3 regions of the Oerskovia gallyi genome follow, and region 1 is predicted to be linked to each of the others. Evidence: riboswitches for the same ligand, from Rfam matches in the RefSeq annotation. Region 1 holds a riboswitch; each other region holds the start of a gene.
The links. Region 1 has a riboswitch for thiamine pyrophosphate ahead of thiC (phosphomethylpyrimidine synthase ThiC). Riboswitches for the same ligand answer to the same signal wherever they lie in the genome.
Positions count from the first base shown of each region.

Region 2: linked by a shared signal. The riboswitch ahead of thiD (bifunctional hydroxymethylpyrimidine kinase/phosphomethylpyrimidine kinase) and the one ahead of thiC (phosphomethylpyrimidine synthase ThiC) in region 1 are both predicted to bind thiamine pyrophosphate.
Region 3: linked by a shared signal. The riboswitch ahead of H9640_RS08490 (thiamine ABC transporter substrate-binding protein) and the one ahead of thiC (phosphomethylpyrimidine synthase ThiC) in region 1 are both predicted to bind thiamine pyrophosphate.

Region 1 covers NZ_JACSQE010000004.1:12,504-22,356, forward strand. Annotated here, with positions in the region: gene H9640_RS05820 (ABC transporter ATP-binding protein) at 1-424, shown strand, start outside; gene H9640_RS05825 (hypothetical protein) at 424-1,317, shown strand; gene H9640_RS19590 (sensor histidine kinase) at 1,409-2,836, shown strand; gene H9640_RS05835 (response regulator) at 2,833-3,495, shown strand; gene thiC (phosphomethylpyrimidine synthase ThiC) at 3,598-5,274, opposite strand; TPP riboswitch at 5,265-5,374, opposite strand; gene H9640_RS05845 (hypothetical protein) at 5,497-6,789, opposite strand; gene H9640_RS05850 (ABC transporter ATP-binding protein) at 6,786-7,421, opposite strand; gene H9640_RS05855 (peptidoglycan-binding domain-containing protein) at 7,412-8,434, opposite strand; gene H9640_RS05860 (hypothetical protein) at 8,586-9,173, opposite strand; gene H9640_RS05865 (hypothetical protein) at 9,687-9,853, opposite strand, start outside.
Region 2 covers NZ_JACSQE010000007.1:237,974-247,826, reverse strand. Annotated here, with positions in the region: gene H9640_RS10865 (quinone oxidoreductase family protein) at 1-586, shown strand, start outside; gene H9640_RS10860 (hypothetical protein) at 583-855, shown strand; gene thiD (bifunctional hydroxymethylpyrimidine kinase/phosphomethylpyrimidine kinase) at 934-2,538, opposite strand; TPP riboswitch at 2,530-2,630, opposite strand; gene H9640_RS10850 (hypothetical protein) at 2,715-3,056, opposite strand; gene H9640_RS10845 (HEAT repeat domain-containing protein) at 3,234-4,004, shown strand; gene H9640_RS10840 (DUF389 domain-containing protein) at 4,097-5,083, shown strand; gene H9640_RS10835 (hypothetical protein) at 5,176-5,550, shown strand; gene H9640_RS10830 (DUF899 family protein) at 5,638-6,420, shown strand; gene H9640_RS10825 (SDR family NAD(P)-dependent oxidoreductase) at 6,439-7,299, opposite strand; gene pheT (phenylalanine--tRNA ligase subunit beta) at 7,292-9,853, opposite strand, start outside.
Region 3 covers NZ_JACSQE010000005.1:264,591-274,443, reverse strand. Annotated here, with positions in the region: gene H9640_RS08495 (ABC transporter permease) at 1-1,013, opposite strand, end outside; gene H9640_RS08490 (thiamine ABC transporter substrate-binding protein) at 1,019-2,110, opposite strand; TPP riboswitch at 2,169-2,295, opposite strand; gene H9640_RS08485 (DUF4235 domain-containing protein) at 2,467-2,736, shown strand; gene H9640_RS08480 (serine hydrolase) at 2,804-4,231, shown strand; gene H9640_RS08475 (YdeI/OmpD-associated family protein) at 4,267-4,713, opposite strand; gene H9640_RS08470 (phosphotriesterase family protein) at 4,899-5,948, opposite strand; gene H9640_RS08465 (DMT family transporter) at 5,945-7,036, opposite strand; gene H9640_RS08460 (ribokinase) at 7,179-8,162, opposite strand; gene H9640_RS08455 (glutamine amidotransferase) at 8,162-8,905, opposite strand; gene H9640_RS08450 (LacI family DNA-binding transcriptional regulator) at 9,158-9,853, shown strand, end outside.

The DNA of each region.
Region 1 (9,853 bases):
GGTCCTCGCGACCGCGGGCGGGACCGGGGGCCGGCGGGTCGACGAGGTGCTCGCGCTCGTCGGGATGGACCGTGCGGCCGACCGGCGGGTCCGGACGTACTCGCTCGGGATGCGTCAGCGCATCGGGCTGGCCGCGGCGCTCCTGGGCGACCCGCAGGTCCTGGTGCTCGACGAGCCCGCGAACGGCCTGGACCCCGCGGGCATGCGGTGGATGCGCGAGGTCCTGCGCTCGTTCGCCGACGGCGGCGGGGCGGTGCTGCTCGCGAGCCACGTCCTGGCCGAGGTCACGCAGGTGGCCGACGACCTGGTCGTGATCGGCCAGGGCCAGGTCATCGCCGACGGCCCGCTCACGGACCTCGTCCGGGGCGAGTCCCTGGAGGACTTCTACCTGAACCTGACCGCCGAGACCGAAGGAGTGCGCTGATGTTCCGCGCCGAGCTGCTCAAGCTACGCACGACCCGCACGCCCTGGGTCCTGGGGATCGTCGCCCTCGCGGGAATGATCCTCGTCCAGGCCCTGACGATCGCCTTGCCGCGCGTCCTGTCGAGCCTCGAAGGGCTGGGTGGAGGCGCCACCGTGGGCCTCCAGGCCTCGCCCGAGATGACGGCCGACCTCGCCCCGGACCTCACCGGGCTGACCGACCTGGGCGCCGCGCCCGTGCAGCGCGCGATGCTGGACCTGCTGGGCAACGGCCCCGCGGGCTCGGGCTCCGCAGGGGTCTCGGTCATCTGCATGCTGCTGCTGGGCGTCCTCGCGGTCACGACCGACTTCCGCACGGGCGGCATCGTCCCCACGGCCCTCGTCGTCCCGTCCCGCCTGCGCGTCCTCGCGGGCAAGGCGGGGGCGACCGCGGTCGTCGCGCTCGTGATCGGCGCCGCGCTCGCGGTGCTCACGGCCCTGGGCCTTCTCGCGGCCGTCGCGTCGACGCCCGGCGCGCAGCTCATGGTCGACGCGGGCGACGTCCTGGGGGTGTGGGGGCGCGGACTGCTGGTCCTCGTGCTGTTCGCGTGGCTCGGGCTGGGCATCGGGACGCTGATCCGCGGGCAGGTCGCGGCGATCCTGGTCGTCGTCGGGCTCGTGGTGGTCGAGCCGTTGGTCCAGGCCGCGGTCGTGCTGCTCTCGGGTGGCACGTCGAGCGCCGCGGCGTGGCTGCCGCTGGGCCTGGGGTCGCTCGCGTCGACCGGCCAGAGCGCGACGTCGGTCCTGGGCGGCCTCGCCCCGATGGGCGTCGGGGTCGCGGTGCTGGGACTGGTCGCCTGGGTCGCGGTCGCGCTCGGGTCGGGCGCGGTGACGTTCCGCCGCCGCGACCTCGTCTGACGCGTCGTCCGTCGGGCGCCCCGGCCACGTACCGTGGTGCCCGACGGCGCCGCCGACACCGCCCGCCCGCCCGGACCCGAGAGGAACCTTCGTGCTCGACGCCCTGCACCGCCGGCTCGCCGCCCTGGGCATCCGTACCGAGACGGGCCGCGACGCCCTGCTGGGCGCGGTCGTCGCGGTCCTCACGGTCGGCTTCCTGCTGGTGATCGAGCGCGTCGCGCTGACGGACCTCGGCATCCTGGTCGAAGGGGCGCCCGACTCCCTGCGGTTCTCCACGGGTGGCCGCGTCGCGGCGATCGTGATCGTCGTCGCGCAGGCCATGGCGCTCACGCTGCGCCGTCGTGCACCGCTGCTCGCGCTCGCGCTGGTCGTCGTGGGCCAGGTCGCGCTCGTGCCCGTCCTTCCCGCCCTCGTCTCGTTCCAGGCCCCGGCGACACTCGTCGCGGCCTACTCGGTCGGGGCGTACGCGCCGCGCCGCACGGCCCTGTGGGCGGCCGGGACGGCCGCGGGCGTGCAGGTCCTCCTGGGCTTCGTGCTCGGCGGCCCCGTGCCGATCACCTCGGCGGGCCCCACGCCGGTCGCGGTCCAGGTCTGGGGAGGTCTCGCCTCGGCCCTCCTGACGTACGTGGCCTCGGCGCTCGTCGGCGCGTACGTCGGCACGCGCCGCGAGCTGTTCGCCCAGCTCCGGGGGCGGGTCGCCCAGGCCGAGCGCGAGCGCGACATGCTCGCGGCCCAGGCCGTCCTGGAGGAGCGCGGCCGCATGGCCCGCGAGCTGCACGACGTCGCCGCGCACCACCTGTCGGGGATCGTCGTGCAGGCGGCCGCGGCCGAGCGCCTGGTCGACCGCGACCCCGAGCGCGCCAAGGAGTCGATGCGCTGGATCCGCACCCAGGGACGCGAGACGCTCGACAACCTGCGCCTGGTCGTCGGCATCCTGCGCAGCTCGTCGCAGACCGGCCCCGGCGAGCCGGGCGAGGAGGCACCGGCCGCACCGCAGCCCACGCTCGACGACGCGGACGAGCTGCTCGACCTCGCGCGCAGCGCCGGCGCCGAGGTGCGCGACGTGCGGCTCGGCGAGCCGTTCGGCCTGTCCCCCGCCGTCCAGCTCACGGTCTACCGCGTGCTCCAGGAGGCGCTGACCAACGCGCGCCGGCACGCGCCCGGGCGCGCGATCGAGGTCGTCACCGACCACCAGCAGGCCGCGCTCGTCGTCACGGTGACCAACCGGTTGCCCGTCGCGGCGATCGGCTCGGGTGGCCGGGCCGGGCCGCCTGGGCCGGGCAGCCCAGCGCCCGGCGCCCCTGCCGCCCCGGCCCCGCCCGGCCACGGCCTCATCGGCATGACCGAGCGCGCGCACCTCGTCGGCGGGACGCTCGACGCCGGCCCCGTGCCCGGCGACGGCTGGCGGGTCCGGCTCACGGTCCCCCGGCCGGTCGACCCCGTGTCCCCCACCATCCCCCAGCGCTCGGCGACGTCCGCGGACGAGCCGGGCTCCGCCGTCGGGCAGGAGGCCCCATGACCCGAGTGGTGCTGGTCGACGACCAGGCCGTCGTCCGCGCAGGCTTCACCGTGATCCTCGAGAGCGAGGGCTTCGAGGTCGTCGGCGAAGCGTCGAACGGGGCCGACGCCGTGCGCGTCGCACGCCGCGAGCGCCCCGACGTCGTGTGCATGGACGTCCGCATGCCCGGCGGGGACGGCATCACGGCGACGCGCGCGCTCGCGGGTCCCGGCGTCGTCGACCCGGTCCCGGTGCTCGTGGTGAGCACGTTCGACCTCGACGACTACGTGTTCGGCGCCCTGGAGGCCGGGGCGAGCGGGTTCCTGCTCAAGGACGCCGAGCCCGACGTCCTGGTCGACGCGGTGCGGCGCGTGGCGTCGGGCGAGGGGCTCGTCGACCACACGCTCACGCGGCGCGTGATCGACGAGTTCGCCCGACGGCGGTCCCCCGCGTCCCCGGACGACGTCGCCTCAGGTCTGCTCACCTCGCGCGAGCACGACATCCTGGCGCTGCTGTGCCGGGGGCAGTCGAACGCCGAGATCGCCTCGACACTGTTCCTCGAGGCGAGCACCGTGAAGTCGCACCTGAGCCGGATCATGACCAAGACGGGCCTGCGCGATCGCGTCCAGCTCGTGGTGTGGGCGTACGAGCACGGGATCGCGGCGCCCGGCACCCCCTGAACACGCCGGGCCCCCGCTGAGTGCGGAGTACTTGTCGTCGATCGGCTCGTTCGACGACAAGTACTCCGCACTCAGCGGTCGGGCAGGTGGCCGGGCGGCGGCTCAGCCGCCCGCGACCGGCAGGTAGACCCGGCCGCCCGCGTCCGTGAACTCGCTCGACTTCTCCGCCATGCCCGCCTCGATCGCCTCGACCGAGGTCAGGCCGTTCTTCTCGGCGTACTCGCGCACGTCCGCGGAGATCCGCATCGAGCAGAACTTGGGCCCGCACATCGAGCAGAAGTGCGCGGTCTTGGCGGGCTCGGCCGGCAGGGTCTCGTCGTGGAAGGCGCGCGCGGTGTCGGGGTCGAGGGAGAGCGCGAACTGGTCGTGCCAGCGGAACTCGAACCGGGCACGGGACAGCGCGTCGTCCCGCAGCTGCGCGCGCGGGTGCCCCTTGGCGAGGTCGGCCGAGTGCGCCGCGATCCGGTACGTGATGACGCCCGTCTTGACGTCGTCGCGGTCGGGCAGCCCCAGATGCTCCTTGGGCGTGACGTAGCAGAGCATCGCGGTCCCGGCCTGGGCGATGATCGCGGCCCCGATCGCGGACGTGATGTGGTCGTAGGCGGGCGCGATGTCGGTCGCGAGGGGGCCGAGCGTGTAGAACGGCGCCTCCTCGCACAGCTCCTCCTCGAGGCGCACGTTCTCGACGATCTTGTGCATCGGGACGTGCCCCGGACCCTCGATCATGACCTGCACGCCGTAGGACTTCGCGACCTTGGTCAGCTCGCCCAGCGTGCGCAGCTCGGCGAACTGGGCCGCGTCGTTGGCGTCCGCGATCGACCCCGGTCGCAGGCCGTCGCCGAGCGAGAACGTCACGTCGTAGTCGCGCAGGATCTCGCACAGCTCTGCGAAGTGCGTGTACAGGAACGACTCCTGGTGGTGCGCGAGGCACCAGGCGGCCATGATCGAGCCGCCCCGGGACACGATGCCCGTGACGCGGCGCGCGGTCAGCGGGACGTAGCGCAGCAGGACGCCCGCGTGCACGGTCATGTAGTCGACGCCCTGCTCGGCCTGCTCGATCACGGTGTCGCGGTAGATCTCCCACGTGAGCCTCGCGGGGTCGCCCTTGACCTTCTCGAGCGCCTGGTAGAGCGGCACGGTCCCCACGGGGATCGGGGAGTTGCGCAGCACCCACTCGCGGGTCTCGTGGATGTCCTTGCCCGTCGAGAGGTCCATGAGGGTGTCGGCGCCCCAGCGCGCGGCCCACACCATCTTCTCGACCTCCTCCTCGATCGAGGACGTCACGGCCGAGTTGCCGATGTTCGCGTTGATCTTCACGCCGAACGCCTTGCCGATGATCATGGGCTCGATCTCGGGGTGCCGGCGGTTGGCCGGGATCACGGCCCGGCCGCGGGCCACCTCGTCCCGCACGAGCTCGACGTCGACGCCCTCGCGCGCCGCGACGAAGCGCATCTCGTCGGTGATGACCCCGGCCCGCGCCCAAGCGAGCTGCGTGCGGGCGCCGCCCGTGCCGTGCTCGGTGGCGACGGCGTCGGGCCGCAGCCACGACGCCCGCAGCGCGGGCAGCCCGCCCGCGAGGTCGAACGCCGCCGGGTCGTCGACCTCGGTGTACGGGCCCGAGGTGTCGTACAGGTCCAGGTGCTCGCCGTTGCTCAGGAGCACGCGGCGCTCGGGGACGCGCAGGTGCTCCGCGCCCGGGACCGGGTGGTGCACCTTGGCAGACCCGGCGATGGGTCCGGTCGTGATGGTGTGCGCGGGCACAGCGGTCTCAGAGCTCATTGCTCTCTCCCTACGTCGGCATGATCCGAACAGGTTCGAACGGTCGGCGGCGCTGAGCCGCCCTCTCAGCTCGCTGCTGCGAGCTCCCGTGGGTGTGTGGAGTTGTGGGTCGTGCTGGTGGTGCGGTGGTGCTGGGTGGTGCGGTCGTCACCGTAGCGCAGGTTGCACGACGGCGGCGCGGGCGTCCCGCGATCAGCCCGGCTCACCCAGCGTCGAGGTCCGTCACCTCTCCTTGAAGTACTTGAACAGGTGCTTCTCCCGGGTCGCGAGCGCCCCGACGACCGCTCCGACGAGCACCGCGCCCGCTCCCGCGAGGACGGTCCGCATGCCGATGACCCAGGTGCTGAGGTGGTCGGCGGGAAGGCCGGCATCGGCGGCGAGCCACCACAGCACCGGAACGGTCACGATCACGGCGGCACCGGTCCACGCCGCGGTCTCCAGGAGCACCTGCCAGGTCAGCGCCGAGCGCGGGACCCGGGCGTGCAGGGCTGCGGCGAGCTCGAGGCGGCGCAGACGAATCGCGGCGAAGCCCAGGGCCAACCCCAGGAAGGCGGCGGCGATCGGCGCGGGCTTCGTCAGACGATCCCTGAACTCGGCGCTCGCGTCGTACGTCGCGCCGAGCCGGCCGTTGAGCTGCTTCTGGGTGGGCTGAACCTCGGAGGCTGAGTCGGCGACGATGGTCGTGCGCAGGAGCGTCGCCGTCTCGGGCTCCACGGGCCAGATCTCGACCCAGCACGAGTCGAACAGTCCCGCCGCAGGCACCGGCGCGACTGCTGCGTAACCGAGCGCGCGGTCGCGCCCGTCGTCGGGGTACGGGTAGACGGCGCCGACCCGCGCGGGACCGGTGCTCGTCGCGATCGAGTCACCGGCGGACGCGCCGAGCGCCTCGGCCAGGTCCGCGGACAGCCACAGTCCCGCCCCGGCGACCCGGCCGCGGTCGAGCGCGCCGAGCAGCCCGGGGGTCGCCTCGAAGCCGGTCAGCTCGCTCGACGGCAGGTTGAGCGCCCGCACGGGATCCCCCGTCCGCAGGGCTCCGGCGGCGTTCACGCCGTCGACCCCTGCGAGGGCCTCGCAGCGTGCCCCGTCGACCTGCCCGGTGGCCTCGAGGATCTGCACGCTCGCGCCCGCGTCCCGGTACTCACGGGCGCCCTCGATCACGCCCGCGACCGCACGCACGTCGACCGCGGCGAGCGCCCCCACGACCACGACGAGCACCGCCGCGAACAAGGTCGCGCGCGTCGTGCCGGACCCGACGTTCCGCCACGCCTCGGACACCACGGACGCGGCCCGCATGGCACGCGCCCGCACTGGTCGCGCGGGCTTCTCCCCCGGCCCGACGCCGCCACTCGCCTCCGCGCGGAGGTGCGCTCCGCCGTCGGGCACGGTGGGGGTTGCTGAACCCGTGACCTGACCGAGGGGCTGTGCGCCACCGGGACGGTGCGAGGCGCCCGGGGACGTGGCCAGGCCGGGTCCCGCCGCGCCGTCGGGCACGGGGCCCTGCTCGGTGGCGGTCACGCCGCGACCTCCGCGGACTGGAAGTCGGCGAGGTCGATCACGCGCGTGCAGGCGTCGCGCGTGTGCGGGTCGTGCGTGGCGACCACGACGATCGAGTCGTCCTGGGCGATGCCGGCCAGGACCTCGTTGACTGTCGCGGCCGTGCGCAGGTCGAGCTGCGCGGTGGGCTCGTCGACCAGGAGCAGATCCGGGGCCAGGGCCACGGCACGCGAGAGCATGAGCCGCTGGGCCTCTCCGCCCGACAGCGCCCGGAAGGGTCGGTCGGCGACCGACGTCAGGTTGAAGCGCGCCAGGATCTCGGCAGCCCGGTCCTCGGCGTCGGGGCGGCGCAGTCCGCGCGCCAGCAGCGGCAGCACCACGTGGTCGAGGGCGGCGCGACGCGCGACACCGTGCGGGTTCTGGAAGACCCACCCCGTCGTGGCGACCCCGACGCGCTCGACCTGCCCCTGCGTGGGGCGCTCCCAGCCCGCGACGATGCTCAGGAGCGTCGACTTGCCGCTGCCCGAGGGCCCGACGAGCGCGACCACCTCGCCCGCCACGATCTCCAGGTCCAGTCCGGCGAAGAGCAGCCCGGTGCCGGGGAACGCGTGCCCCAACCCCGCCCCGACCAGCCGCTTGCCCCCTACCGGCACGTCTGGCCCTCCTCCTGCGAGGTGAGCTTGACCTCGGTGGGAGCGGCCGCCGCGTCGAGGCCGTCGAACGTCACGAGGGTCTGCCCCAGGCTCGACGCGACGACCGTCACGGGGTACGCCGTGCCGTCCGCGCTCACGCAACCGGTCGCACCGCTCAGCGCGAACAGCGACCCCGGTGGCACGACCGACACGTCGAGAGGCGCGGCCAGCACGTACTCGAGCGTCAACGGCTCGGACCCCTCGGTGCGCTGCCACCCGGCGAACTCCATGCTGCCGCGCACGGCCTCGAGGAACGTCGGGTCCGTGACCACACCGCCCTCCCCGACCGGTGCGCTCAGCTCGCCCAGGCGCAGCACGCGGTCCCCGGGCGTGACGTTGGAGAGAGTGTCCGACAGGCCGAGCGAGACCAGCGTCCCGGCGGTCGTCGCGAACGCCTCCTCGGACGTCGCGGCTCCCACGGGCACCTCGCACGCCTTGACCGTGACCGACGACGCAGGCAGCCACAGCACTGACGCCACCGGCAGGTCCCCGGTCGGCTTGGCCACGCCCGCAGCCTTGAACAGCTTGGTCACGGCGGCCTTGGTCGTGTCGCCGTAGGTGCCGTCCGCGCTCACCTTGTGCCCGAGGCGAGTGAGCTCGACCTGCAGGGCCTTCACGTCGTCGCCCTTGGCCGTGGGAGCCAGGTCCCGCCACAACGGGATCGACGTCGCGAGCGCCACGACCGGACGGTCGTCGACCGTGGCCGGGCTCGATCCCGACTCGATCACGGCCCCCGGGGCGCACACCGAGCGCGTGACCTTGCCCTGGTCCGCGACGGACAGCGTGCCCTCCTCCGCGACGACCGGGGTGACCTTGACCTTGCGGGCGTCGTCGAACACCTGACGCGAGACCGGAACGGTTGCGGGTGGCGTCGCACTCCGCACGCTCTGCGGTTCCGCCTGCGGCGCCAACGCCATGCCCGCCGTGACACCCCCCGCGAGCAGCACCACCGCCGCGAGCGCGAGCGCGCCCACGCGGGCCGCTCCTGAGCTTGCGGCCCTGGGCCGGGCGGGGCGTCGATCTCTGGTCACTGCTGCTCCTCGGGTGGTGCGCATGCGTGGTTGCTGCCGGGGTGTGCGATGTCGTGATGTCGACGTCGTGATGTCGACGTCGTGATGTCGGGGACTACTGCTCCGGGTCCCGCTCGCAGGCCGTCATCTCAAGAGGTGGCGCTTGCCCGGCCAGCGCTCCCGGAGTCTCTGTCGTCGAACCGTCGTCGGCGACGTTCATGCCGGTCCCGTAGCTCGACATCTCCTCGATGTAGTCCGCCTTGTCATAGCCCTCGTCGCGATGACCGCCGCGGACCAGGCAGTCGGCGACGGCCTGCATCAGATCCGTGTTCTCCGGGTTGTCGGCCACCGCCCAGTAGAGGGCCTCAAGCACGGCGAGATCGACCTTCTCCTCGCACTCGGCCATGATCGCTTCCCTGCGCGCGCGATCCGCGTCGAGCTGGTCCTGCGGGGTGTCCCAGGTCGAGCCGACGCCCTCGACCTTGACCCCGCCTTCCTGGGTGCGACTGGCCGCGAGCCCCTGGTCCCGCATGCACTGGACCGACTCGTCCTTGACCTGGTCGTACTCGGCGGCGGTGATGACGTCGTCCTCGAGAATCGCTCGGGAAACCTCTGCGGTGACTTCATCGCGGGCCTTGGCGAACTCGGCCGCGTAAGGATTGCGCACCTCGGACTCACCCGAGCACCCGGTCACCAAGGCCACCGCCAGAGCGGTCCCCAGCGACGCCCCCGCCCCCCGTCGTCGAACAGTCCTCAGCATGTGCTCTCCCCCCAGGTGTGCGACCCCTGCGACGCGGAAGCTGCCCGCTGCTTTGAGCACGCACGATAGCGGCCGACGGTTCCATCGCGCTCCGCCCCTCGAGGCGCCGCCGGAGGCCTCACTGCTCTGGACTCGCCTCCTCATTGTTGTGTCCCTTTGCCCACCGCAGACCAGGCAGTCCGCGATTACCTGCGGCACGTCCTCGTTCTGCGGGCTCCCGCGAGCCTGCCAGTATTCGCGTCAGGTACGTCGAGGTCTTCCGGACGGGCAGTGTGAGAACCCGCATCCTGGGGGACCTCGTCCCCTCCCCGACCCGACTCAGCCAACCAGCCCAACACCCTCATCTGCGTTGAGTCTCTGACCGTCTGGTTTCTGAAGCTCTCCAAGGCGCCCGCTGCAGGTTCACGCCCGCCTGCGCCTCCGGCCCGCTGCCCCGTGGGCGTCGCCGCCCACGGATCACTCTCGGTTTTCCATCGCCTGCAGGGGATCGGTGAGGCATAGCGACGACTCTGGCGAACCCGTGCCCGGCAGGTTCTGGTCCTTGAGGTCTTGTGCGTACTGTTCACCGGTGTACGTCTCGTCAACGACTTTGAACTCGCGGAGACACTGCGCGATGAGCTCGT
Region 2 (9,853 bases), on a different contig from region 1:
GCTGCTCGCGACCCAGCTCGCGGTGCGCCGCGGTGCGCGCGTCATCACGACCGTCTCGACCGACGCCAAGGCCGAGCTGTCGCGCGCGGCCGGTGCGTCCGACGTCGTGAACTACGCCGAGCTCGACGACCTGACGACCGAGCTGCCCGCGATCGTGCGCGACCTCACGGGCGGGCGCGGCGTCGCCGTCGTCTACGACTCGGTCGGCAAGGACACGTTCGAGGCGTCCCTCGCCTCGCTGCGCCGCCGCGGCATGCTCGTGCTGTTCGGCGGGTCCTCGGGCCAGGTGCCGCCGTTCGACCTGCAGCGTCTCAACAAGGGCGGTTCGCTGTTCACGACGCGCCCCAAGCTCGACGACTACACCGCGACGCGCGCCGAGCTCCTCGACCGGGCGAGCGAGGTCATCGCGCTCGTCGCCTCGGGTGACCTCGACGTCCGCGTGGGGGCGACGTTCCCGCTGGCACGCGCGGCCGACGCGCACCGCGCCCTGGAGGGGCGCGCGACGACCGGCAAGGTGCTGCTCGTCCCCGGCCTCGACGCCGGCACCGGCACGACGCCCGGGCCGGCCACGGACCCCGCCTCGTGAGCTGGGACTGGGTCCCGCCACGACCCGGCGAGGACGAACCCACCCGCCGCTCCGACCGGCGCCTGCGCCTGGCGCTGACGGTCCTCCTGGTCGTCTTCACGGGCGTGCTCGCGGTGTACTACCTGACCGTCGGGCTCGACCAGATGCGCACGCAGTGCCTGGCCGACCGCCCCGCGGGCGTCTCGACCAGCGAGGTCACCACGACGTGGCGCTGGTGGCCGCCGGGGTACGACTGCGGGTACCCGGCGGACGGCGCGCAGAGCGCGTAGCGCTTCCCGCGCCGAGAAGTGGGCAGATGCCCCGGTTCGAGCCCGATCCGGGGCATCTGCTCACTTCTCGGCGGGAGCTCAGTGCGCAGCGCGGGGCGGCGCCGGCCAGGTCGGTCGCGTCAGCCCCTGCTCGAAGAACAGGTACTCGTGCATCGAGGACAGCTCGAACGCGCGCAGCATCCGCTCGCGCTCGGCGGGCGAGGCCCAGCGCGCGGCCTCGTCGGCGAACGAGCACGCGGCGCGCGTCGCCTCGGCGAAGGCCGGGTCGCCGTAGAGTGCGATCCACCGTGCGTAAGGATGCCCGTCGAGGTCCCCCGCCCGGCGCACCAGGACGTCGCCGATGTGCGAGTACAGCCAGTAGCACGGCAGCAGGGCCGCGACCGTCTCCGCGTAGGACCCGTTCGAGGCCGCGTGGAGGTGGTTCGTGTAGGCGGCCGTCACGGGAGACGGGTCGACGCTCTCGACCGCCCCACGGTCCATCCCGGCGTGCTCGCCCAACCAGTCGCGGTGCAGCGCCTGCTCGACCTCGAGCGACTCGACCGCGGCCCCCGCGAAGAACTGCCGCGCCTCGGGCGTGGGCGCGAGCCGGCTCGCCCGCGACAGCACGCGCGAGTACTCGGCGAGGTACGCGGCATCCTGCGCGAGGTAGAACCCGAAGTCCCCCGCTGAGAGGCTCCCGTCCGCGAGCGCCCGCACGAAGCCCATGCGCTCGACGGCCTCGCGCCACCCCGCGATGCGCTCCCAGGCCTCCTCGGAGAACGTCCGCTGCCCGAGCGTGGGCAGGTGCGCCAGGTGGTCGACGGGTCCGCGCCCCGTGCCCACGGCCAGCGCTCCCCCGGCCCGCAGCGCGCCGCTCAGCCAGGCCTTGGCGTCGCGCGTCGCGCTCTCCCAGCCGTCCCGCCGGGGACGCAGCGCGGCGACCGCCGCCGAGAGCGAGCACCCGGTCCCGTGGGTGTGCACGGTGTCGACGCGGGGCGCCGAGAAGGTCGTGACGTCGTCGGGCCCGCGAGCGCCCACCAGGGCGTCGGGCGACTCCTCCCCGGTGAGATGACCACCCTTCAGGAGCACGACGGCGCCGCTCGCCACGTGCAGCCGCCTCGCCTGGGCGAGGGCGTCGGGCCAGGTGGTCGCAACCTGCTCGCCGACGAGGACGGCGAGCTCGGGGAGGTTGGGGGTCACGAGGTCCGCGAGAGCGACCAGCTCGCACACGGCCTGCTCGGCCCCCTCGTCGAGGAGCCGGTGGCCGCTCGTGGCGACCATGACGGGGTCGAGCACCACGAACGGCGGCTGCACGCGCCCGAGCCACGCGGCGATGGCGCGCGCGTTGGGCTCGTCGGCGACCATGCCGATCTTCACGGCGTCGATCACCACGTCGTCCGAGACCGCGTCGAGCTGTTCGGCGAGGAACTCCGCGCCAGGGACGTGGACCGTGCGGACGCCGTGCGTGTTCTGGGCGACCAGGGCCGTCGTGACGGCCATGCCGTACGCGCCGTGGGCCGCGAACGCCTTGAGGTCGGCCTGGATCCCGGCGCCCCCCGTCGGGTCGGTGCCCGCGATCGACAGGACGCGGGGGCGGGAAGGCTCGGGCCCCCGCGACGCGCCGTGCTCGTCCGCGACCACGGCGTCCGCCGCAGGCGTGCGGGCAGGTGCGGGCAGGACAGGTGTAGTGGCAGCAAGCGACATTGCCGACATCCCTTCGCTAGTGCTAGCTAGATCAGGTTCGACGGGTGTGATCTCAGCCCGGCTCGTGGGAGCGGGCACCCCGTGTCTTCGCAGGGAACTCTAGCGGGCGGACGGCCCGCCCGCGGGCAGGAGCTCGCCAGGTGGCACCAGCACGGTCGGCTCGTCCGTCGCCCCGGTCAGGGGGACGTCGGGGTACCGGTCGCGACGACAGTGATCCGCGACGTCGACACGTACTTCTCGAGGCACGACACGACACGCTCCAGGTCGGCGCGGGTGGCGTCGGGGACCAGTCCGAACGACGTCCCGACCGGCGGCATGATCGCCGGGGTCAGGGCGTAGTCGACGGCCGGATCCGCCGCGCACTCCCCGTCGCCCTCCGACGGACCCTCGACCTGGACGACCCACGGCCCCTCGGCGGGTGCGGCCACAGGGCCGGCCGCGCCGAGCGCGGCCCCGAGCGCGAGCGAGCCGCACGACACGGCCAGGACTCCGACGAGCAGTGCCGTACGGCGGGACATGGCGGTCACCTCGGTGGTCGTCGTCGACAGAGGGGGCAGGTGGGTCAGGTCAGGCAGGTGGGGCCACCACCGTAGCGGACCTGCCGAGAAGAGGCCGCGCGGCGAGCACCCCTATGCTCGCCGCATGGTCCGCTGCTCCCACTCCCCCGCGCGTCGGTCGCTCGGCTCGGCCGCGCGATGACCGCCGACCTGGTCCCCCGGCTTCTCGACCCGGACCCCGAGGTCCACGAGGACGCGGTCGACGACGCCGCCGCGCGGGCCATGGACGACGACCAGGGCGCCGTCGAGGCCCTGCGTGACGTCGTGCTGCACTTCGAGCGGTTCCCGATCGGCACGTTCGAGCGGACTCTCAACCGCCTCTACGCCTTCGCGGACCCATCGCTCGAACCGGCGATGATGCGCGCTCTCGAGTCCGGGGTGTCGGCCACCTGGTACCTCACGGCAGCGTGCGCTCGGGCGGGATTCCGGGGAGCCGTCCCCTACGCCCTCACCCTGCTCGGCTCCCCCGCCACCTACGAGCGGAGTGTCGGCTGCGAGGTGCTCGGTGACCTGGACGCGCACGAGGCAGTACCGCACCTCATCGCCCGGCTCGGCGACCCGGAGCACGTCGTGCGGGAGGCCGCGGCCCGCGCACTGGCCGGCATCGGAGGCCCGGACGCCGTCGACGCGTTGCGGCGCGAGCTCGTCGAGCACCGGTTCCCGCTCCTCGGGTACGTCGCGAGCGCCCTGGGGACGATCGAGCCCGACCAGACGGTCTGGCTCCTCGCCCACGCGTCCGTACCGGACGTCGACGCCCGGTACTGGGCGGTCCGTGCCCTCGGGAGCACCGGGAGCGACCTCGCCCACGAGCGGCTGCTCCTGGTGGCCGCAGACCCCACGGAGGAGACGGCGGCCATCGCGAACCGCAGCACGGTCGCGAGCGCGGCCCGCAAGGCCCTCAAGACCTGACAGCGCGTGCGCCGCGTCCGCGCGGGCACACCGAGCGCACACGACGACCCCCTGTGATGCTGAGGGCACGATCAGCACCCGTGGGAGGCAGCATGCGCGTCACGACGGCCGACATCCAGCGGATGACCACGGCGTTGTTCATCTCCGAGGGGCCGACGGCGAGGTCCCGGCAGGCCACCTTCTGGACCCTGCTGATCCTCGCGGCCGTCATCGCGTCGGCGGGTGTCGCGGCCGACAGCACGGCCACCGTGATCGGCGCCATGATCGTCGCTCCCCTCATGACGCCCATCGTCGGGACGGCGCTCGCGATCGTCCTCAACGACCACCGGAACCTGACCTCGTCGGCGCTCCTGGTCGTCGCGGGCGCCGCCGGGGTGGTCGCGACCGGCTACCTCGTCGGCCTGTTCGTCCCGATCGAGATCGTCGCGGCGACCAACAGCCAGGTCGCGGGCCGCGTGACGCCCCAGCTCATCGACCTGCTCGCGGCGCTCGCGACCGGAGCCGTCGGGGCCTTCGCCCTGGTGCGGGCCGACGTGTCGGACGCGCTGCCCGGCGTCGCGATCGCGATCTCGCTCGTCCCGCCGCTCGCGGTCGTCGGCCTCACGCTCGAGTCGGGCGCCCCGGACCAGGCCCTGGGGGCTCTCCTGCTGTTCGCGACCAACGTCGCCGCGATCATCGCGACCGGCACGCTCGTCTTCCTGCTGTTCCAGGTCCGCACGGCCGCGGGCGAGGCCGAGAGGTTCGTGGGGCCGCTGCGCGGCGCGAGCCTCGTCACGGTCGCGGCGGCGCTGCTCGTCGTGGCGGTGCCCCTCAGTGCGATCAGCCAGCACGTCCTGCGGCAGAACGCCGACAAGATCGCCGCCGCCCCCGTCGCCGCCGAGTGGGCCGAGCAGGAGCAGTGGACGGTCACCGGGATCTCCTTCAGCGGGTCCGTCCTGAGGATCGAGGCGATCGGCCCGGCCCCCGAGGCCGACCCCGCCACCCTGCGCACGGCCCTCGACGAGGCCGGGCTCGCGGACGTCGACGTCGACGTCACGCTCGTCATCGGCGGGACCCGGCGGCTGCCCGCGTCCGAGTGACCGAGCATTCGACGCGAGCCTCCGGTTGAGCCGGAGCGCGCGGCGGCGGATGCTGGGGGCGACCGTCCGGTCCAGCCACGAGGAGGTCGGCCATGCACCCGACGCACGACGTCTCGCCCCACGAGAGCGCACGTACCGCCCGCCCCACGCTCACGTCACCACGAGCCCGGCGCATCGCCCTCGCCGCCGCGCTGGTCGTCGGGGCGCTCGCGCTCGCGGCCTGCGCTCCCGGTCCCAACCCCGACGTCGGCACGCCCACCGCGGACGGCAGCCCGGCCGGGTTCTGGCTCGGCCTGTGGCAGGGCGTCATCGTCCCCGTCACGTTCGTGGTCTCGCTGTTCACCGACACGGTGAACATCTACGAGGTCCACAACAACGGCAACTGGTACGACTTCGGCTTCGTGCTCGGGCTGGGGCTGTTCGTGGGCGGGCCGTTCGGCGCCTCGCGGGGTCGCCGCAACCACTGACGATGAGTTCCGGCCCGGTCCCGAGTCTGCCCTCGTGACCGCAGGAGCGCGCCGTGCGCCCCTGCCCGAGCCCGCACGGAGGACACCATGACGACCCCGCCCGACGACTCGACCACACCGAGGTCCGCCCGACCGCCCGTCGTCGACCTGGCTACCTGGGAGGCCGCTCGGGACGAGCTCCTGGACCGCGAGAAGGCCCACACGCACGAGGGAGACGCCATCGCGGCTGCCCGACGGCGACTGCCCATGGCGAGGATCGACGGCACCGTGAAGGTCGTCGGCCCCGACGGGCCGGTCCCGTTCGTGGAGCTGTTCCAGGGGCGCGACGAGCTCGTGATCTACCAGCACATGTGGCACGACGGCGCACCGCACCAGGGCCAGTGCGAGGGCTGCACCTGGACGGCCTGGAACCTGAAGGACGCCGTCTACCTCAACGCGCGCGGCGTCTCGTTCGCCATCGTCACGACCGGGGCGTGGGACGAGGTCGCCCCGTTCGTCGAGTTCATGGGCTACACCCAGCCCTGGTTCTCGGTGCGCGACCTGGACGCGCCCGTGGGCGGCGAGATGGGGTACCTCTCGTGCTTCCTGCGCGACGGCGACGACGTGTTCCTCACCTACCGGACGACAGGTCGCGGCACCGAGCCGACCAACCCGGCGTTCGCCCTGCTCGACATGACGCCCCACGGCCGTAGCGAGGCCTGGGAGGCGCAGCCGGACGGGTGGCCCGAGGGGCGCGACCCGGGCTGGTTCTGGCGCTCGGACGCGGACGGCGTCGCCGGCTGGAGCGAGACCACGCGTCCCGTGCCGCAGTGGACCCGGCCGGGGGCCACCGCCGTGGAGACCCTCGGCCGGCACGGTCACCACCACTGACCGTCGGACGGCGCGAGATCAGCGCGCGGGAAGCGCTCCCGGCATGGGGTCGTCGTCGCCGAAGCGCGTCACGCGCAACCGACGCGCCTCGGGTCCGGGCACGGCCTCCACGCCGCGAGAGCCGGCAGCGGCAGCCGCTCGCAGCGACGCGGGCGAGTCGTGCGTGACCCGCACGAAGGTCCCCGACCACGCGTCGAGCTCGCCGGCCGCGATCGCGACGATCATCTCGACCGTGCGCTCCACGGGCGTCCACTCGGTGCGCCCCACGTGCATGTCCATCGACGCGGTCAGGTCGGTCTGCACCACGCCTGGCGAGACCTCGAACGTCCGCAGCCCGCGGGCATGGCCCGACAGGTGCAGGTTCGACCCGATGCGCAGCAGCGCCGTCTTGCTCGCGTTGTAGGCGGTCGCGCCGTCCATGTCGTGCGAGCCGGCACCAGAGCTGAGGTCGACGACGCGTCCCCCACCCCGCGCGAGCATCCCGGGGACGAGCGCCCGTGCGAGCAGGAAGGGCCCGCGCACGTTGGTCTCCATGACGGACCACCACTCGTCCGGGTCGGCCTCCCACAGCGGCACCTCGGCGTCGATGCGCCCGGCGTTGTTGACCAGGAGGTCGATCCCGCCCAGCTCCGCCTCGGCCCGCGCGACGGCCGCGTCCACGGCGGTGGGGTCGCCCACGTCCGCGACCAGACCCACGGAGCGGCGACCCAGGGCGCGGACCTGGGCGGCGACGTCGTCCACGCGGGACGCGTCCCGGCCCAGGACCGCGACGTCGAGGCCCGCACGGGCGAGACCCAGCACGACCGCGCGGCCGATCCCGCGCGCACCACCCGTGACGAGGGCGGTGCGCGCGGGGGCCACGGTGGTGACGTCAGCCACGGAGCTCGGCCCCGACCTTCTCGTGCGCCGCAGCGACCGCCGCGGCACGCACGGCCGCGGAGTCCTCCGCGGTGAGCGTGCGGTCGGTGCCGCGCAGGCGCAGCGAGAACGCGAGCGACTTCTTGCCCTCGCCGACCTGGGGGCCGGTGTAGACGTCGAACAGCGCGAGCTCCTCGAGCAGGTCCCCCGCGCCTTCCTCGATCGCGGCACGCACGGCCGAGGCCGGCACGGAGGCGTCGACGACGAGCGCCAGGTCCTCCTTGGCGAGCGGGAACGACGAGACGGGCTCCGCCTGGACGGGCTGGCCCGGGGCGGCGGCGATCAGCGCGTCGAGGTCGACCTCGAACGCCACGGTCCGCGCGGGCAGGCCGAGCGTCTCGAGCACCTTGGGGTGCAGCTCGCCCGCGTGCCCGACGACGGCCCCGTCCGACAGCTCGAGCCTCGCGGTCCGGCCCGGGTGCCAGGGCGCGTGGTCGTGGTCGGCGACCACGCTCACGCGGGCCCCGACGCGCTCGGCCACGAGCCGGGCGGCGGCCAGCGCGTCGGTCCAGTCGGCCGCACGACCCGCGCCCCACCAGCCCGAGGCCACACGCTGGCCGGTCAGGACGCCCGCGACCCGGCGAGGCTGCGGCGGCACAGCGGCCTGCAGCGTCTCGAGGTCCTGCTCGCTCGGGCGGACGCCGCCCGGGAGCTGCGGGGCTGCCGGTGCACCGGGCACGGGGCGCGTCACGAGGCCGATCTCGAAGATCGCGAGGTCCGTGTTGCCGCGTCCCACGTTGCGCTTGAGCGTGCCGAGCAGCGTCGTCAGCAGGTTCGTGCGCATCTCGGGGTGGTCGTCCGCGAGCGGGTTGACGAGCCGCAGCGCTCGGCGACGGTCGTCGTCCGCGGGCAGGCGCAGGTCGTCGTGCGACTGCGGGTTCACGAACGGGTAGCTGAGCGTCTCGACGAACCCGGCCTCCGCGAGGGCGCGCGCGACCGAACGACGCAGCTGCTGCGAGGTCGTGAGCCCGCGACCCGCCGGGGCGGGCGGCAGGATCGACGGGATCTTGTCGTAGCCGACGAGTCGGGCGATCTCCTCGACGAGCTCTGCGGCACCGGTCAGGTCGGGACGCCACGTCGGCGGCGTGACCTCGAGGGTGGTGCCGCCGTCGAGGTCACGGACCGTGCAGCCGATCTCCGCGAGCACGCCACGCACCTGCTCCGAGGTGTACGGAACGCCCACGAGACGCTCGGCCTCGTGGATCGGGAACACGATCGGGGCGACGGGCGGGACCGTGTTGAGGTCGCTCACGGCGTCGTCCACCGTGCCGCCGCCGAGCTCGACGAGCAGGTCGACGACGCGCTGGGCGGCGACGGGCGGCAGTGCCGGGTCCGCACCGCGCTCGAAGCGCTTGGCCGCCTCGGAGGGCAGCTTGTGACGGCGTGCGGAGCGGGCCACGGTGATCGGGTCGAAGTGTGCTGCCTCGACCAGGACGTCGGTCGTGGTCTCGCCGACCTCGCTCGACGCCCCGCCCATGACGCCCGCGATCCCGAGCACGCGCGAGCCGCGCGCCCCCTCGGGCGAGTCGGTGATGAGCAGGTCCTCGACGTCGAGGCGGCGTTCGACGGCGTCGAGCGTCGTGAGCCGCTCCCCCGGCGCCGCGCGGCGCACGACGATCGGCCCTGCGACCTTGGCGAGGTCGTAGGCGTGCAGGGGCTGACCGAGGTCGAGCATGACGTAGTTCGTGATGTCGACCGCGAGCGAGATGGGGCGCATGCCCGCCTGGGTCAGACGGCGCTGCATCCATGCCGGGGTCGGCGCCTGCGGGTCGATGCCACGCACGATCCGCGTGACGAAGCGGTCACAACCGGTCACGCCGTGGATCGGGGCGTCGTCCGCGACCTCGACGGGGAAGCCGTCGGGCGTCACGCGGGGCAGGTCGCCCGTCGGGAGCCCGCGGTCCGTGAAGGCCGCGCCCGTCGAGTGCGAGAACTCGCGGGCCACGCCGCGGTAGGAGAAGCAGTACCCGCGGTCCGGGGTCACGTTGATCTCGAGGACCTCGTCGCCCAGGCCCAGGAGCTCGAGCGCGTCCGTGCCGGGCGTCGTGTCGTAGCCCGTCTCCGGGGAGTACCCGTAGCGGTCCAGCACGATGATGCCGTCGTGGTCCTGCCCCAGCCCCAGCTCCTTGGCCGAGCAGATCATGCCGTCCGAGACGTGGCCGTACGTCTTGCGGCTCGCGATGGGGAACGGTCCGGGCAGCACGGCGCCGGGCAGCGCGACGACGACCCGGTCGCCCGGGCCGAAGTTGTGCGCGCCGCAGATGATGCCGCGCGGGGTCCCGCCCTCGGCGACGGGGACGCCGTCGACGTTGTGCGCCCCGACGTCGACCTGGCACCAGTTGATGACCTTGCCGTTCTTCTGCTCCTCGGGCTGGACCGAGACGACCTGGCCCACGACGAGCGGACCGGTGACGGACGACCCGTGGATCGCCTCCTCCTCCAGGCCGACCTTCACGAGCGCGGCGGCCAGCGTCTCGGCCGTCAGGTCGGTCGGCAGCTCGACGTGCTCGCCGAG
Region 3 (9,853 bases), on a different contig from region 1:
TTCGCGTAGTTCGCGAGGCTCCACCCGGCGGGGGTCTGGAACGACCGGACGAGGAGGTTGACGAGCGGCAGCGCGATCAGGCCCAGCACGACGACGGCGGTCACCGCGAGCGGGGCGGCGTCGGCCCGCAGGCGCAGCGGCCGGGCAGCGGACGTCGCGGCGGACAGGTTGAGGGCGCGCTCGCGCCGGGAGCGGGTCCGGTTCGCGACGCTCAGCGCGACCACGACGACCACGAGCTGCACCACCGACAGCACGGCCGCGGTGCGCAGGTCGAGGAACTGGGTGGTCTGGATCCAGATCTCGGTCTCGATGGTCCCGTACTGGACGCCGCCCAGGACGAGCACGACGCCGAACGCCGTCGCGCAGAACAGAAACACGATCGACGCCGCGGACGCGATGGCCGGCGCCAGGGACGGCAGCGTCACGGACCGGAACGCACGCCAGGGCGAGGCGCCGAGGGCGCGGGCCGCCTCCTCAGCGCGCGGGTCGAGGTGCTCCCACAGCCCGCCGACCGTGCGGACCACGACCGAGTAGTTGAAGAACACGAGCGCCAGGACGATCGCCCCGAACGTGCCGTCGAGCCGCAGGAACCCGAGCAGCCCGCCCTCGACGAGCAGCGAGCGGAACGCGACGCCGACCACGACGGTCGGCAGCACGAACGGCACGGTCACGAAGGCCCGCAGGAACGTGCGCCCCCGGAACCTGCACCGGTACAGCACGTAGGCGCCGGGCACGCCGAGCAGCAGCGAGATCACGGTCCCGAGGACGCCCTGCCACAGCGTGAGCCCGACGATGCGCCAGGTCCGCGGCTCGGAGAACACCTCGGCAAAGCCGGAGAGGTCCAGCGAGGCACCCGAGGCGTCCTGGGTCACGAACCCGCGCGCGACCAGCGTCACGACGGGCCACGCGAAGAACACCCCGAGGAACAGCAGCGGCAGCCCGGCGGCGAGCCCCCACAGGAGGACCCGCCCGCCGCGCTGCACGGCCGCGGGCACGCCGCGGCTCACGGGCATCGTGCTCAGCCGATCACCGTCGACGTCCACGCCTTGATCCACTCGTCGCGGTGCGCAGTGATGTCGGCGGGAGCGACCTCGAACGGCGCCGGGGACAGCGGCGCGAACTCGGCCCAGCCCTCGGGCAGAGCGACGTCCGCGTTCGCGGGGTACATGTACATGTTGTCCGCGATGTCGGCCTGGAACGCGTCGCTCACGAGGAAGTCGACGAGCTTCTTGGCACCCTCGGGGTTCTCGGCGCCGGCGAGCACGCCCGCGTACTCGACCTGGCGGAAGCAGGTGTCGAGCAGCGCGCCCGTGCTGGTCGAGGCCCCGTCCTCAGAGACGGTGAACGCGGGCGACGTGGAGTAGGACAGCGCGAGGGGGCGTGGGCCCTTGCCCTCGGAGCCCGAGAAGTCGACCGAGTAGGCGTCGGACCAGCCGTCGACGACCTTGACGCCGTTGTCCTTGAGCTCGGCCCAGTAACCTTCCCAGCCGTCCTCTCCGTAGGCGCCGACCGTCGCGAGCAGGAACGACAGCCCGGGCGACGACGTCGCGGGGTTGGTGACGACGAGCAGGTCCTTGTACTCGGGCTTGGTGAGGTCGTCGAGGGTCACGGGCTCCGCGAGGCCCTTGTCGGCGAACCAGGTGTGGTCGACGTTGACGCACACGTCGCCCAGGTCCACGGGTGTGAGCGCGCCGTCGCCGACCGCGTACTGCGCGGCCGAGTCGGCCAGGCCCGCGGGCGTGTAGGGCTCGAGCACGCCCTCGTCGATCGCGCGCGTCGCGAACGAGTTGTCGATGCCGAACACGACGTCGCCCAGCGGCGAGCCCTTGGTGAGCACGAGCTGGTTGACGAGCGCTCCGCCGTCGCCGGGGGCGACCTGCTTGACGGTCAGCCCGGACTCCTTCTCGAACGCGGCGAGGACGTCCTCGCTGACGTTGAACGAGTCGTGCGTGACGAGGGTGACGGTGCTGCTCGCGGCGCTCGACCCGCTCTCGCCCGATCCCGCGCCCGTGCTGCCAGCGCAGGCCGCGAGGGCCAGCGCGCCGATCCCGCCGACGAGCCCCAGGCCTAGCCTGCGGGGGGTGCCGCGGCGGGTACTGATGGTGTTCACGTGTCCTCCTTGGACGTCACAGGAGGGGGACCTCGCGCACGGGAGGTCCCGTGAGCGAGGCTAGAGAAGCCCGACTTCCTCCACCGGTGCTAACCGGATCAGGTTCGAGGGTCTGCGGTGGTCCGCACTCTCAGCGCCCGTTGCCCGGTGTCTCCCGGACGGTCGGCGCTCCCCTGTCGTTCACCTGCGACTTTACACCGCGGCCCGACGGCGCGGGCAGGGCTCTCGCGGGTGACGTCCCCCGGGGAGCGCGGCGCCCCGGGGGCCGCCTACGGTGGGAGTGAGCTTCGCCGTCGGGCCTGCGGGTACGACGGCGGCACCGCCCCGCCCGCCTCACCCTCACCGGAGGAACACACATGGCCGAGAACGAGCAGACCCTCGCCGAGAAGGTCACGACCGTCGCACTGACGCTGGCCGCAGGCTGGATCGCCCAGAAGGCCGTGAGCTATGCGTGGGCCAAGGCGACGGGGCACGACGCGCCCAAGGACCTGGACGACCCGGAGGTCGGCATCATCAGCGCCGTGACGTTCGCCGCCGCGGCGGCTGCCGCGAGCGTGTTCGCGCGCCGGTTCGCGGGACGCGAGGCCAAGCGGGTCGTGAAGCGCTTCGTCGCGCGCGCGTCCTGAGGTCGAGGTCGGGCGGCCCCGGCGGGTCCGCGCCCGCCGTGCGAGGGGTGTTCCGTAGGGTGTCCCGATGCCCTCCCCTCCTGCTGCCCGACGCCGTCGCTCGTCCCTCGTAGGAGGCCTCCTCGTCGTGGGGCTCGCACTGACCGGGTGCTCGTCGCCCGGCCCCGGCTCCGTGGTGTCGCCCACGCCGAGCGTGGCCCCGACCGCGGTCGCGCTGCCGGGCGGGACCGTCGGCAAGGCGGCAGGGTGGGTCCTCGAGGTGCTCAACGCGGACGCGTCCCCCGACGCCGCGACGCTCGAGCGGCGGTTCGCGCGGTCGTTCCTGGACCAGGTGCCCGCCGCACAGCTCGTGCCCGTGCTGGAGCAGCTCCGCGCGGACCAGGAGTGGGTGCCGGTCTCGGTCGACGCGGTCGGCCCGGGCGAGCAGCAGGCCGCGCTGACGATCGTCGGCGCGAGCGGTCAGTTCTTCACGATGCAGATCGGGGTCGACGCGGACAGCCGCATCGAGACCCTCTTCTTCGGCCCGGGCGACGACCCGCACCGTGAGCCCGCCGAGAGCTGGGACGAGCTGGGCGAACGTCTCGACGCCGTGGACGCACGGAGCTCGCTGCTCGTGGCCCAGGTCCTGGACGACGGGACGTGCCGGCCGGTCGAGGAGGCCCCCGGCGGCTCGGACGCGGACGAGGTGCTGCCGCTCGGCTCGATCTTCAAGCTCTACGTGCTGGGCGCCGTGTCGCAGGCCGTCGAGGCCGGGACGCTGACCTGGGACGACGCGCTCACCGTGACCGACGACGTGCGGTCGCTGCCCGGTGGCCAGCTCCAGGACGCGCCCGCGGGCACCGTGGTCACGGTGCGTGAGGCGGCCGGGCTCATGATCTCGATCAGCGACAACACCGCGACCGACCTGCTGGTCCAGGCCGTGGGACGCGACGCGGTCGAACGCGCGCAGGGCGCGCTGGGGCACGTGGACCCGTCGCTCAACACCCCGTTCCTCACGACCCGCGACGCGTTCGCGATCGCCTGGGGAGCGCCGTCGCAGGCCACCGGGTGGGCGGCGGCCGGCACCGCGGAGCGGCGCGCGATGCTCGACGCGCTGCCCGGTGGGCCCCTCGACGTCGACCCTGCGGGAGTGACCACGCCCGTCTGGCAGGACGACGTCGACTGGTTCGCGACGTCGTCGGACCTGTGCGCCGCACACGTCTGGTTGCACGAGCGCGGCGAGCAGGACCCCGTCGTGCGCGAGGTGCTCTCGGTCAACCCCGGCATCGAGGTCGACGCCGAGGCGTGGCCCTACGTCGCGTTCAAGGGTGGCAGCGCGCCGGGCGTCCTGGCCGGATCGTGGCTCGCGGAGGACGCGGAGGGCGACAGCTACGTCGTGACCGTGCAGCTCGCAGCCACGGACCCGGCCGTGCTCGCGAACCCGACCGTGCTGGTCGACACCGCGGAGAGCGCCTTCGCGCTGCTCGGTGGCGTGGCGGGTTCGGGCTCGAAGTAGGGGGGCCTCGCGCAGCGCCTTCCACGTCGACGGCCCTACGTGCCGGGAGCCGGTCCCGCGATGGCCTCGACGGCCTTGTCGATGCGCCGCTGCCGGGTCTCGGGGGTCTTCGCGGCCTCGATCGGCTCGACCAGCGCGCGGCGGCGGCTGAACGACAGGGCGTCGAACGCGGCGCGCGCCGTGGGCGTGAGCACGGCGGCGAGGTCGTCGGGCACGGCGACCTCGCGCGGGGCGTCGTCGACCTCGATGTCGACGTCCACCTCGTCGCCGCCCGACACCCCTGCGGCCTCCCGGTTCTCGGCGCTGAGCGCGATCATGAACCGGCCCTGGTACGGCGCGACCGAGCTGCGGTAGGTGTGCCCGCCGACCGTGACGCGCACCGGCACACGCTTGCCCGCGTCGAGCGCGGCGACCACGTCGTCCGGCACGGGGATGCCGGTGGCCGTCTTGCCGCTCTGGAGGATCGTGGTCCGGAATCGCATGGGCCGAGTCTTCCACCGGCCCGACGACGTGGCGCGCCGACCGCTCGACGGTCGCCCCGCCGTCGGGCCGGAGCACGGGGCCGAGGTAGGACGTGCTGCGCGAGGTAGAACGCACCGCGCACTACCTCGCGCAGCACGTCCTACCTCGCGGTCACACACCGTCACCCGGTCACACGGTCACCCGGTCACGCCGTCAGCATCGTCGCCGGGTTCTCGTGCGTCAGGCGGCGCAGCACCTCACGCTCGACCCCGCGCTGCGCGAGCATCTCGGTGAAGACCGTGGGCACGTAGGCGAACCCGTTCCCGCCGTTCTGCACCCACATCTGCTTGAGGAACACGTCGTGGCTCATGAGCACCTGGCCCGCGAACCCCGCGTCGATGAGCCGGTGCACCGCGCCCGCCGTGGTGTGCGGGTCGGGCGAGACGCCCTCCTTGGGGTAGGTGATGTCCATGCCGACCATGTCGAACTCGAGCCACACGCCCCGCTCCGCGACGGCCCGCTGGTACGCGGGGTCCTCGGCCGAGGGGTCCATGTGGCACAGCACGACCTTCTCCGGCCGCACGCCCACCTCGTCGAGCACGAGGTCGAGGATCTCGTGCGCGCGACGCTGCCAGCCCGGCAGGTGGATCTGCATGGCGACGTGCGGGTGCTCGAGCTGCGCCAGTGCCGAGGCGCGCAGCGACGCCCGCTCCCCCGCGGTGAAGTCCGGCGAGACGCCGATCTCCCCGATCACGCCGGGCCGGATGCCCGTGTCCCCCACGCCGTCCGACAGCTCGCGCGAGATCGCCGCGGCCTGGGCCTCCACGGCCTGGGCCGTGATGCGCTCGCCCTCGAACTTCTCGAGGTAGGCGCCCGCGCCCATGACGACGTTGAGGCCGGTGCGGCTCGCGACGTCCGCGAGGCGCTCAGGGTTGCGCCCGATCGCCTCGCTCGACGTCGCGTCCACGACGGTCCGTCCACCGAGGGCCGCGAAGCTGCGGATCTCCGCCTCGACCGCGGCGACGGGCTTGTCGGCGATGTTGTCGGCGCAGCAGTACGGGTCCTGGCGCAGGGCCCAGGCGACCGACGCCGAAACGGGCTCGCGGACCACGGCTCGGGAGAACTCGTAGCTGGGCGCGTCGAGCACTCCCGACAGGTCGTTGAACAGGTGCTCGTGGGGCAGGGTCAGCCCCAAGTCGTGCACCGCGACGGGTCCGGTGACCGTCTGGACGAATCCGGCCGGCGTGACGTTCATCGCGGGCTCACCTCTCCTGCCTCACCACCGCCGACGGCGGCGGCCACTGCTGCGTCCCCGCTCACGCCGGACGAGGTCTCGGTCGACTTACCGGACGGGATCATGCCGATCACCGCCGCGACGAGCGCGATCACGGTGCCGATGATCGTGGCCGCGTAGATCGTGTGGCCGAGCGACGGGACGGCCCAGTCGATCAGGAGCGAGCCGACGAGCTGGCCCGCCGTGGACGCGAGGCCCAGGAGCAGCAGCCCGAGGCCACGGACGAGCAGCGCCATGAGCGCGATCGAGAGGAGGCCGAGCGGGCCGCCGAGGTACATCCACCACGTGGGCGGCAGCTGGAAGTCGACGCCCGAGGTCATGGCGCGGATCCCGTAGGCGATGCCCAGGGCCGTGAAGCCGACCAGGAAGTTCCAGCCGATCGAGACGAGCATCGAGCCCGTGGCGTCGGCGACCGCGGCGTTGCCTGCGGGCTGCCAGCCGGCGAGGAGACCGCCGACGAACGGCATGATCGCGAGGGCGATCGTGTGCGGGGTCGAGAAGTTCGGCGAGATGACGATGACGGTCGCGACGATCGCGAGGACGGCGCCCGCGAGGCGGAAGAACGTGAGCGGCTGCTTGACCGAGGCCGTGACGCCCAGGCGGTCGCAGATCACGCCCGAGATGACCAGACCCGAGATGAGCGAGATCTGGAACGTCGCGACGCCCAGGACGCCGACCGTCACGCCCTCCGAGAGCACGATGACGGCGCCGCAGAGGCCCGCGAGGAAGTTCCACCACGGGATCGTGCGGCCCTTGATGAGGCTCGGGATCGAGAGCGCCTCGCGCCGCGTCACGGGGCGCGCGAACACGATGACGAACATCAGGACCAGGCCCGTGCCGAACGAGATGAGGGCGGCCGCGTGACCGTCGCCGATCGTCTTGCCGAGCTGACCGTTGACCGCGGCCTGCATGGGGCCGAGGGCTCCGGCGAGGACGGTCGCGAGGACGAGGAGCGCGGTCGCGGTGCTCTTGACCTTGTTGCGGTGCGACGGAGCGACCGTCTGGGCGCCTCCCGAGCGGGAGGCGGTCTCCGGCGTGGTGTGCTTCATTGCTTGGCCGTGCCTTTCATCTTTCGACGGTACGTCGGATCGGTGGACCGATCGAACGGCCAGCCCTGGGTCGACGCTGAGTGGTCGGGCTGGGTGGGGGTCGTGCGGGGTGGGGGTCGTGCGGTCGGACGGGTCGTGAGGGTCAGTGCTCCGGCGTGGGGTCCTGCGGTGCGGCGGGCACCTCGTCGGCGAGCGGCAGGGACTCGATGGCCCCGTCGCGAGTGGTCGTGACGGCCGCGACGCGGGCTGCCCAGCGGGCGGCCCCGACGAGGTCCTCCCCGCGCAGCAGCCCGTCGGCGAGCGCTGCGCAGAAGCTGTCGCCCGCGGCGGTCGTGTCGATCGCGTCGACGCGCACGGCGGGGACGGGGGTCGGCAGCCCGTCGCGGGGCACCACGACCGAGCCGTCGGCCCCGAGGGTCACGACGACGTCGCCCGGGAAGGCGAGACCTCGGACCATGGCCACGACGTCGGCGAGCGACCCGGGGGCCTCGTTCGCGCCCGCGAGGGTCGCGAGCTCGAACCGGTTGGGGACCAGGACGTCGAATCGGTCGCGGATCTCGGTCGGGACCGGGACCGCGGGGGCCGGGTTGAGGATCGTCGTCCCGGTCGCGAGGCGCGTGACGGCGGCGAGCGCACCGAGCGGGGTCTCGCACTGGCACAGGACGACCTGTGCGTCGGCGACCGCCCGGACCGCGGCGTCGCGCGAGTCGACGAACTGCTCGTCGACGTCGCCGTTGGCGCCCGCCTCGATGACGATCGTGGACTCGGGCTGCTCCCAGAGGATCACGGCGGTGCCGGTGGGCTGCTCGGAGATCGCGACCGACGCGACGTCGAGCCCCTCGGCCAGGAGTCGGGTCGTGATCGCGCGGCCCGCGTCGTCGTCCCCGACGGCCCCGACCATCGCGACGCGACGGCCCAGGCGCGCGGCGGCGACGGCCTGGTTGGCCCCTTTGCCGCCGGGCGAGCGCTTGAGCCCGGCCGCGCTGATGGTCTCGCCCGAGCGCGGGATCCGGTCGACGGTCAGCCGGATGTCCATGTTCAGGCTGCCGACGACGGTCACCTCCGGGGAGGCCGTGACCTGCGGGGCGAGGGCGGGGGTGACCCCGCCCTCGGGGCGGGCGCTCATCAGCCTGCGAGCCAGGTGATCGCCTGGCCGAAGAGCTTGCCGTAGCCGGACCACTCCATGAACTCGCGGGGTGCCCAGTGCGGGGAGATGTCGGACGCGAAGGCCAGCGTGCGGCCCTCGCCCTCGGTGCGGACGGCGACGAGGGGGCGACCCTCGATCGTCGCGAGGACGGTCGCGTCGGCCTTGGCCGTGAGCTTCTGGTAGCCGAGCAGGATGGGCCACTCGGCATCGAGGCCCGCGGTCACGGGGTGCTCGACGTCGGTCAGGACGCCGCTGATGCCCTCGGGGGTCTCCTCGCGGTCGTCGTACGGGAGGATCTCGACCGGCAGGACGGCCTCGACCGCGGTGCCGTGGTAGTTCGCCTTGGCCTGGAAGCCCTGGAAGCTGAGGTAGCCGCCGGCCATCATGAGGCCGCCGCCGCGACGCACCCACTCGGCGAGGAGCTTGATGCGGTTCGGGAAGGGGCGTCCCTCGGAGAACACGACGGGCGGGAGCAGCAGAGTGTTCGCGCCGATGTCCGACAGGAGAACGACGTCGTAGGCGTCGAGCTCCTCGAGGGTCGACGGGAAGTCGGTCGCGACGAGGTGCGACGGGAGGTGCGTGACGTCGTGGCCCTCGGCGGCGAGCGCCTCGAGCAGCTTGGCGCAGCCGATCTCCAGCTGGGCGTGCGGGAAGGCGTCGTAGCCCTTGTAGTCCGTCGCGGCATTGATCCACGACTCTCCGGCTAGCAGCACGCGGCTCATGCGGTTCTCCTCAAGACGGTTCGGGCTCCGCCGCACATCGGCGACGTTGCGCAATGTTGTGTTGCTGTTGCGCAACAACCTAGGCGCGCGGCATCCTGGTGTCAACCGAGTCGCGACGAGGCACCCACCGACGGGCCGCTGCGGAGCCGACGGCACCGGGAAACCGCGGCCCCGACGGACTCCCGGCCTGCCCATCACCGGCGCAGCGATAGGCTCGGGCAGCACCCCGACGGCCGGGGCACGAGCAGAGAGGTGGCGACGATGACACTGACGCAAGTTGCGCAACACGCAGGCGTCTCGACATCGACGGCCTCCCGCTACCTGCGCGGCCAGCTCAACGTCCAGCCCGAGACCGCGGCCCGGATCGACGCCGCCGTGGCCGCGCTCGACTACCGCGGCGCCACCACGAGCCGCGGGGTCCGCGCCGCCCGCCCGAGTGCGGGACCGCACGCCCGCTCCGACGCCGGGCAGGGCGTCGTGGCGCTCGTCGTACCCGACTTCACCAACCCGTTCTTCACGACGCTGGCCGAGGAGTGCGCCGACCTCGCCGCGTCCCGCCAGATCCCCCTGGTCGTCGCCGTCTCCGGCAAGCACGGCGAGCGCGACGGCGGGCTGAGCCCCCTGATCGGGGGCAGCGACGTGCTGGGCGGCCTGATCTACCTCGGCATGAGCCGGACCGACGAGCGCCTCGCCCGCGCGGTCGAGGGCGGGCTGCCCGTCGTCGTGATCGACGAGGAGATCGACCTCGACCTCGCGGTCGACACCGTCACGGTCGACAACTACGGCGGCGCCTACCAGGCCACGAGGTACCTGATCCAGCAGGGGCACCGCCGGATCGCGCACGTCGCCGGCCCGCCCGAGCTCTCCACGACCCAGGAGCGCAAGCGCGGCTACGTCGACGCCCTCACCGACGCGGGACTGCCCGTCGACCCCGAGCTGGTCCGCCAC